Regions from separate parts of the Mesorhizobium sp. M1D.F.Ca.ET.231.01.1.1 genome, predicted to be linked through region 1. Evidence: predicted binding sites of a transcription regulator. Region 1 holds the regulator's gene; the other holds the start of a gene.
What was found. Region 1 encodes LexA, which represses DNA repair genes until DNA is damaged. Its sites were predicted from a motif close to TGTTCNNNNTGTGTTCNG; they were not measured.
Positions count from the first base shown of each region.

Region 2: a site for LexA is predicted at 2,728-2,745, ahead of EN874_RS16600 (UvrD-helicase domain-containing protein). Genes of this name have one in related genera too.

Region 1 is NZ_RZOZ02000001.1:612,501-616,921, reverse strand. Features, by position in the region: gene trpC (indole-3-glycerol phosphate synthase TrpC) at 1-66, shown strand, start outside; gene moaC (cyclic pyranopterin monophosphate synthase MoaC) at 133-627, shown strand; gene glp (gephyrin-like molybdotransferase Glp) at 629-1,834, shown strand; gene lexA (transcriptional repressor LexA) at 1,951-2,685, shown strand; gene EN874_RS03085 (ComEC/Rec2 family competence protein) at 2,690-4,421, opposite strand, start outside.
Region 2 is NZ_RZOZ02000005.1:343,056-347,476, forward strand. Features, by position in the region: gene EN874_RS16595 (ABC transporter permease) at 1-31, shown strand, start outside; gene EN874_RS16600 (UvrD-helicase domain-containing protein) at 41-2,677, opposite strand; gene EN874_RS16605 (glucose/quinate/shikimate family membrane-bound PQQ-dependent dehydrogenase) at 2,860-4,421, shown strand, end outside.

The DNA of each region.
Region 1 (4,421 bases):
GGCAAGGCTCCGGCCAATGCATCGGCCCGAAAATCGACTCCGATTTTTGGAGAGCACGATGCATAGATTCAAAGTGTTAGAACGTACTTTGTGCGTCCAAGTGGACGCACGTCGTTCTAAGGCCGTTTGAGGATGCCTGCGCTTACCCATCTCGGCGCCAAGGGCGAAGCCAACATGGTCGATGTCGGCGACAAGGCCGAGACGACGCGAACGGCCATTGCCGAAGGTTTTGTTTCCATGCGGGCGGAAACGCTGGAGATGATCCTGGCCGGCGACGCCAAGAAGGGCGACGTGCTTGGCACGGCGCGCATCGCCGGCATCATGGCCGCCAAGAAGACGCATGAGCTTGTTCCGCTCTGCCATCCGCTGCTTCTCACCAAGGTTGCGGTCGATATCGAGCCCGACCGCGCGCTCCCCGGCCTGAGGGTCACCGCGCTTGCTCGCGTCACCGGCAAGACGGGCGTCGAGATGGAGGCGCTGACCGCGGCGTCCGTCGCCTGCCTGACCATCTACGACATGGCCAAGGCAGCGGACCGCGCCATGGTGATTTCCGGCATCAGGCTGGTCGAGAAGACCGGCGGCAAGTCGGGTGACTACAAAGCTGCCGAACATGGGGCAGGCTCCTAGGATGGCGCTGGTTCCGGTCGCCGAGGCGCTCGAACGCCTGCTGGATGGCGCGACCGCGCTGCCTGGCGAAAGCGTTCCGCTCGCCGATGCGGCAGGCCGTGTGCTGGCCGAACCGGTGGCAGCGCTGCGCACGCAGCCGCCCTTCAACGCTTCGGCCATGGACGGCTACGCCGCACGCGCCGAGGACGTGGCGTCAGTGCCGGTGCGGCTCTCCGTTGTCGGCATGGCGCCCGCCGGGCGAGGCTTTGCCGGCTCCATCGGCAAGGGCGAGGCCGTGCGCATCTTCACCGGCGCGCCCCTTCCCGAGGGCGCCGACACCGTCGTTATCCAGGAGAATGTCCGCGACCTCGGTGGTGGCAGCATCGAAGTGACCGAGCCGACCGCGCAGGCACGCAACGTCCGTCGCCGTGGGCTCGACTTCGGCGAAGGTGACGTGCTCCTCCATAAAGGCCGAGAGCTCGATCCGGCAGCGCTTTCGCTAGCGGCGTCGGGCAACCACCCGAGCCTCAATGTTGTGCGGCAGCCGCTGGTCGCGATCATCGCCACCGGCGACGAACTATTGCCGCCCGGCAGCGCGCTCGGTCCCGACCAGATCATCTCGTCCAATGCCTATGGCGTCGCCGCCGCGGCCCAGTCGGTCGGGGCGCGCGCGCTCGACCTCGGCATCGCCGCCGACCGGCAGGACGCAATCGCGGCTCTGGTCAGGAAAGCGGTCTCAGCCGGCGCCGACGTCATCGTCACGCTCGGCGGCGCCTCGGTCGGCGACCACGACCTCATCCACGACGTGCTGACCGGCGAAGGCATGCAGCTCGATTTCTGGAAGATCGCCATGCGCCCCGGCAAACCATTGATGTTTGGCCGGCTAGGCAACATCCGCTGCATCGGCCTGCCCGGCAATCCGGTGGCGAGCCTTGTCTGCTCGCAATTGTTCCTGAAGCCGCTTCTGGCGCAGCTGGGTGGCCGCAACTACCGACAGGACATCCGCGCCGCCCGGTTGGCCGCCGCGATGCGCGCCAACGATCTCAGGCAGGACTATGTGCGCGCCGTCGTGCGCGAGGAGGCCGGACGGCTGGTCGCGACACCGTTCGGCATCCAGGATTCCTCGATGCTGAGGACGCTCGCCGACGCCAACGGCCTGATCGTGCGCGAGCCCTTCGCCCCGGCGGCGGAAGCCGGCGCCGAATGCAGCGTTCTGATGTTACGCTGAACAAAACGTCAACACATTCACTAAACTTTAAACGGTTGCGGAACACAACTGGAACAGATAGTGTTTGTTCTGGGTTTGTTTTTCTGATTCTGGTTTCAGAACCCATGGGGGCCGCCATGCTGACGCGCAAACAACATGAACTCCTGATGTTCATCCATGAACGGCTCAAGGAAAGCGGCATTCCGCCGTCTTTCGACGAGATGAAGGAAGCGCTCGACCTTGCCTCGAAGTCGGGCATCCATCGCCTGATCACGGCGCTGGAAGAGCGCGGTTTCATTCGCCGGCTGCCGAACCGGGCGCGTGCCCTGGAAGTCCTGAGGCTGCCCGATTCGATCGCGCCCGGCCTCAATGCCGCGAAGAGATTCTCGCCAAGCGTCATCCAGGGCGGCCAAGGCAATCTCGGCCGGCAGATCAAGCCTGCGGCGCCCTCGCGCACGCCTACGCCCAGCAATGATGACGATGCCGTTTCGGCCGTATCCATTCCGGTCATGGGTCGCATCGCCGCCGGTGTGCCGATCGATGCCATCCAGCATCAGACGCATTCGATCACAGTGCCGCCGGACATGATCGCGGGCGGCGAGCATTATGCCCTGGAAGTCAAGGGCGACTCGATGATCGAGGCCGGTATCTTCGACGGCGATACGGTCATCATCCGCAACGCCAACACGGCAAGCCCGGGTGAGATCGTGGTGGCTCTTGTCGACGACGAGGAAGCGACGCTGAAGCGCTTCCGCCGCAAGGGTGCCTCGATCGCGCTCGAGGCCGCCAATCCCGCCTATGAGACCCGCATCTTCGGGCCGGACAGGGTTAAGGTGCAGGGCAAATTGGTCGGGCTCATTCGCCGCTACTGAGCGGCTATGGCTTTGCCTCTGGCTTTTCGGGCCGCTTGTAAGGCGCCAGGCCCCTCGCCTCTCGCGAGTAGCTCCGCTGTTCGTGCCAGGGGCGATAGGACTTCTCGACGGCGTATTGAATGACAGGTTGCGCCGTCGCCGATTGCGGATCGAAGAAGACGGCAGCGCTTCCATCGCGAGCAAGTTGGCGTTTGGTGACGACAAGAATGCGTGGATCGCGGCAAGGATTGTAGGCCGTGGCGTCGTTGATGACGATGAGGTCGGCATAGCCGCAGGCCGGCCTGGCGCTGTCGCGGTTTTCGGCAAGCGCGACGATCGCGCCGGTAGGATGCCGGCCGATGCAGAGATCGCCGGTGCAATAGAATGGCGATCCCGGCGGCAGGTCGACGGGATCGGCAATATCCAGCGCGCCTTTGGCGAATGTCTCCGGCGGCACGATTTCCTCGGCTTTCAGCGCGCGCTTCCAGTTGTCGGTGGTGAACTCGTTGGAGCGTTCGCGGTTGATAGCGAGCTCGCCGCCGCCGATCGGCATTGCCACCAGATGCGCGTCCTCCGAGATCAACACATCCGGCGTGCGGACATGCGGAATGGTGAGCAGGGCAGCAAGCGCGAACGGCACGGCTGCCAATCTGAGCCAGGTGGTGGCCATGGTCGCGATGACCAGCGCGATCGTCGCCAGCAGCACCGATTGGATCGAGATCAATCCCACGGCATCGACAGGCGAGCGCTCGGAAATCCATGCCGAAATGGCAATCATCGCGGTCAGGCCCTTGCCCATCACGTAGAGGAACGGACCGTCGAAGCCGAACGGCATCGCCAACGCGCTCAGCACGGCGAACGGCATGACGAGCAGCGAAACGATCGGCATCACCGCCAGATTGGCGAGCAGACTGAGCGGCGAGACGCGCTGGAAGTGCCAGATCGCAAACAGTAGTGTCGCGCTGCCCGCGATGAGCGAGGTTACAGCGGCGCCACCCACGCCGACCGCCAGTTTTCGCGACAAGAACCCGAGGAAGGAGCGCTTTGCCGGCGGCACGATCGCTTTGCCGGCGCGATAGTCGGCAAAGCCGGCATAGGCGCCGACCAGGGCGGCGGTGGCCGCGAAGGACATCTGGAAGCTCGGACCGACCACTTCGTGCGGCGAGACAAGGATGACGGCGATGGCCGAGATCGCCAAATTGCGCATCGTCAGCGCCGCGCGGTCGAAGAGCACGGCGACCAGCATCACGGCGAGCATGATGAAACTCCGCTCGGCCGCCACCACGATGCCGGAGATGACGAGGTAAGCCGCGATCGAGGCAAGCGCGATCGCCGCGGCGTATTTCTTCACCGGCCGGCGCGACGAGAAATCCGGAAACAGCGCAAAGGCGCCGCGCAGCAGGAACATGATCGTGCCGGCGACCAGCGCCATGTGCAGGCCGGAGATTGAGATGATGTGATAGATGCCGGTGCGCCGCATCGCTTCGTTGATGTCTTCGGGAATGCCGGCGCGAACGCCGACAATCAACGCCGCGGCGATTTCGCCTTCGGACCCGCCGATGGTGTTTCGGATGTGGTCGGCGATGTTCTCGCGCGCGTTCTCAATCGCCGAGGCGATGCTCGTCTCTGCCGGCGGGGCAGTTGCCGGAAGGACTTTCGGATCGCCTAGGAAAAAGCCGCTGCCGCCGATGCCGGAAAAATAGCTGTCGAAGGAAAAATCATAACTCTCGGGGCGGACCGGGCCTCTCGGCGGCAAA
Region 2 (4,421 bases), on a different contig from region 1:
CCACAAATGGAACCAGGCGCGGTATCGGTGAGGGGACTGCTCAAACCCCGGTGACGAAGCCGTCCAGCACGCGTTTCTGGCCGGCCTTGTCGAAATCGATGGTGAGCTTGTTGCCATCGATCGCCGCAATGTTGCCGTTGCCGAATTTTTGATGGAACACGCGGTCGCCGACGCTGAAGGCCGACGGCGTGTCGGCGACGGATTTGGCGACCAATTCGCCATCGATGGTGCGGCCCTTGACCGAGGTGCGGCCGGCGCCATAGCCGCTATCGGTCTCGCCATAGCCGATGCGCTCGACCTGATGGCCGGAGCGCGTGCCCCAGTTGCGATCGGTCGCCTCGGTGCGGTTGGCCTGCGCGCGCTGCCAGCCGGGCGTCGCATAGGTGTTGGAGAAGCTGCCCGATTTCTCGGCGCCGATATTGTCGAAACGCGAGGCGCCGTAGGGGTTTTGCCGGCCGCCGCCGCGGCCCGAGGCGAATGAGCCGCCGCCGTAAGAGTTGCCATAGCCGCCATAGGAATTGCCGCTGTCGGCGACATCGACATGAGTCTCCGGCAATTCGTCGAGGAAGCGCGACGGGATCGTCGATTGCCACAGACCATGGATGAGGCGGTTGGAGACGAACCAGATGTGCAGGTTTTTCTTCGCCCGTGTCAGGCCGACATAGGCAAGCCGGCGTTCTTCCTCCAGGCCGGAGCGGCCGCCTTCATCCAGCGCGCGCTGGTGGGGAAAGAGGCCTTCCTCCCAGCCGGGGAGGAAGACTGTCTCGAATTCGAGACCCTTGGCCGAGTGCAGCGTCATGATCGAGACCGCGTCGAGCGACTCGCCCTGCTCCGCCTCCATGACCAGCGCGACATGCTCGAGGAAGGAGCGCAGCGACTCGTACTCCTCCATGGAACGGATTAGTTCCTTGAGGTTCTCCAACCGCCCTGGCGCCTCGGCCGAACGGTCGTTCTTCCACATGTCGGTGTACCCGCTCTCCTCTAAGATGGTCTCGGCGAGCTCCGTGTGGGGCGTGGTCTCCAGCGCCTTCTGCCACCGTTCGAAGTTGGCCGCGACCTCGCGGAGTGCTGCGCGCGGCTTCGGTTTCAGTTCGTCGCTTTCGGCCAGCGTCGCGGCGGCTTCCAGCATCGGGATACGCATGGCGCGCGCCGTATCGTGGATCTGGCGGATGGTGGCTTCGCCGAGCCCGCGCTTCGGCACGTTGACGATGCGCTCGAAGGCGAGGTCGTCGCCGCTGTTGGCGACGACGCGGAAGAAGGCCAGCGCGTCGCGGATCTCCAGCCGCTCGTAGAAACGCGGGCCGCCGATGACGCGATAGTTCAAGCCAAGCGTGATGAAGCGGTCTTCGAAGGCGCGCATCTGGAAGGACGCGCGGACGAGAATCGCCATGTCATTGAGGTTGTGCTTCTGCCGCTGATAAGCTTCGATCGCGTCGCCGACGGCACGCGCCTCTTCTTCCGAATCCCAGGCGGCATGGACATGCACCTTGTCGTCGTCGGGATCGTCGCGGTCGGTGAACAGCGTCTTGCCGAAACGGCCTTCATTGTAGGCGATCAGATGCGAGGCCGCGCCCAGGATGTGCGCGGTGGAGCGGTAGTTGCGCTCCAGCCGGATGATGGTGGCACCCGGAAAATCCTTGTCGAAGCGCAGGATGTTGTCGACCTCGGCGCCGCGCCAGCCGTAAATCGACTGGTCGTCGTCGCCGACGCAGCAGATGTTGACTTTGTTTTCGCTCGCGGCCGCTCGCTCGCTCCGCTCGCTGGCCTCCGCGGGGGCGGCCTGACCGGCCGACGCCCGGTCGGGCTTGCGGCCTTCGGCCGATGGCGCGCGCCCTGATTGAGGCCGCTGCGCCAGCAAGCGAAGCCACATGTATTGCGCGGTGTTGGTGTCCTGGTACTCGTCGACCAGGATGTATTTGAACTTGCGGTGATATTCCTTCAGCACGTCCGGATAGGCGCGGAAGATGCGGATCGGGTGATAGAGCAGATCGCCGAAGTCGCAGGAATTCAGCGTCTGCAGCCGTTCCTGATAGGCCTTGTAGAGCTGACGGCCCTTGCCGTTGCCGAAGCTGCGCGCGTCGCCTTCCGGAATCTCGTCCGGACCGAGGCCCTTGTTCTTCCAGTTGTCGATCATCTGCGCGAACTGCTTGGCCGGCCAGCGCTTGTCGTCCAGCCCTTCGGCCTGGATGATCTGCTTGATCAGCCGCACCACGTCGTCGGTGTCGAGGATGGTGAAATCGGATTTCAGTCCGGCAAGCTCGGCATGGCGGCGCAAGAGCTTGACGCCAATCGAGTGGAAGGTGCCGAGCCACGGCATGCCCTCGACATTGCCTTCGCCGATCAGGATGCCGATACGCTGCTTCATCTCGCGCGCGGCTTTGTTGGTGAAGGTGACGGCGAGAATCTGCGACGGGAAAGCCCTGCCGGTGGCAAGGATGTGGGCGATGCGCGTGGTCAGGACCCGCGTCTTGCCAGTGCCGGCGCCGGCCAGCACCAGAACCGGGCCTTCCGTCGTTTCGACAGCAAGCCGCTGCTCGGGATTGAGGCCTTTCAGATAGTCGGGCGCACTGTTTTGGGCGCTGCGGGCAGCCATGGCGCGCGCGGCAATACCGGACGGGGCCGCGGGCCGCGCATTCGGTTCGTCAAAGAAGGGTATGTCTTCGGAAAAGCCGGACATCGCCCCGAATGTAGTGATTCGGTAGCGAAAGGCCAGAAGTGTCTACGTTTTGTTCCATTTTTGCACCGCCCCGGTTCGCTTGACAGGCGCGGCCGGTGAGGAAAAGCTGCCGGCAGGGCAGGGACGGCATGCCGTTGCCTGGAGAGTCGCCTCAGGCGAGCAACAGTCGAAGGAGTATCGTCTTGGCTGTCACCATCACCTCCCTCGTCCTCTTCCTCATCGGTCTGGTTCTCGGCGGCGGCGGCATCTGGCTGGGGACATTGGGCGGCAGCTGGTACTACGCCATCGCCGGCCTGGTCTTCCTGATCACTGCCTGGCTGCTCGTCAGGCGCAGGTCGACATCCCTATGGCTCTACGCTGCGTTCGTGATCGCCACGCTGTGCTGGGCTGTGTGGGAGATCGGCTTCGACTGGTGGCAGCTCGGTCCGCGCGGCGGCGTCATCGTGCTGATCGCGCTGTGGCTGCTGACGCCATGGGCAAGGCGAGGATTCACCGGCCCCGACGGTCGCGCGCCGCTGATCCTGGCTGTGCTCGCCTCGCTCGCGGTGGCCGGCTATTCGATGACCGCCGACCCCAAGGATATCGGCGGCAGCCTCGGCACGGACAAGGTAACGCCGACGGCCAATCTCGGCGGCGACATGCCGGCCGGCGAATGGCATTTTTACGGCCGCACGCCGCACGGCCAGCGCTATTCGCCGCTCGGCCAGATCACGCCGGAAAACGTCGCCAAGCTGCAGCCGGCCTGGACCTATCGCACCGGCGATGTGAAAGGTCCCGACGACATCGGCGAGACGACCTACCAGGTGACGCCGCTGAAAGTGGGCGATGCGCTGTTCATCTGCACGCCGCACAATTTCGCCATCGCCATCGATGCCGCGAGCGGCAAGGAAAAATGGCGCTACGATCCGAAGATCAAGCTCGACCCCAACCGCCAGCACCAGACCTGCCGCGGCGTGTCCTACTACGCCGACGCCAAGATCGCGGCCGGGCAGCCCTGCGCCGCCCGTGTCTATCTGCCGACGTCCGACGCGCGCCTCATCGCGCTCGACGCGGCGAACGGGCAGGTGTGCCCGTCCTTCGCAGACGGCGGCACGCTGAACCTGATGGCCAATATGCCGTATCCGAAGTCGGGCTATTATTATTCGACCTCGGCGCCGCTTATCGTCGCCGGCAAGATCATCGTCGGCGGCGCGGTCAACGACAATTATTCGACCGAGGAGCCGTCGGGGGTCATCCGTGCCTACGATGCCGGCACAGGCGCCTTGCTGTGGAACTGGGATTCCGGCAATCCGGACCAGACGACGCCGCTGCCGGCCGGGCAAAGCTACACCCACAACTCGCCCAACATGTGGTCGACAGCGAGCGCCGACGAAAAGCTCGGCCTGCTCTACCTGCCGCTCGGCAACCAGACGCCGGACCAGCTCGGCATGGGCCGCAGCGCCAATGTCGAGAAATTCTCCTCCTCGATCACCGCGCTCGACCTCAACACCGGGCAGTTGCGCTGGGTTCGCCAGCTGGTGCATCACGATCTGTGGGACATGGACGTGCCGGCGCAGCCGACGCTCATCGACATCACCTCGGCCAGCGGCGCGGTCGTGCCGGCACTGGTCGGACCGACCAAGCAGGGCGATCTCTATGTGCTTGACCGGCGCACCGGCGAGCCGATCGTCCCGGTGAAGGAAATGCCGGCGCCGGGCGGCGCGATCGAGGGCGACCATACATCGCCGACGCAGCCGGAATCGGG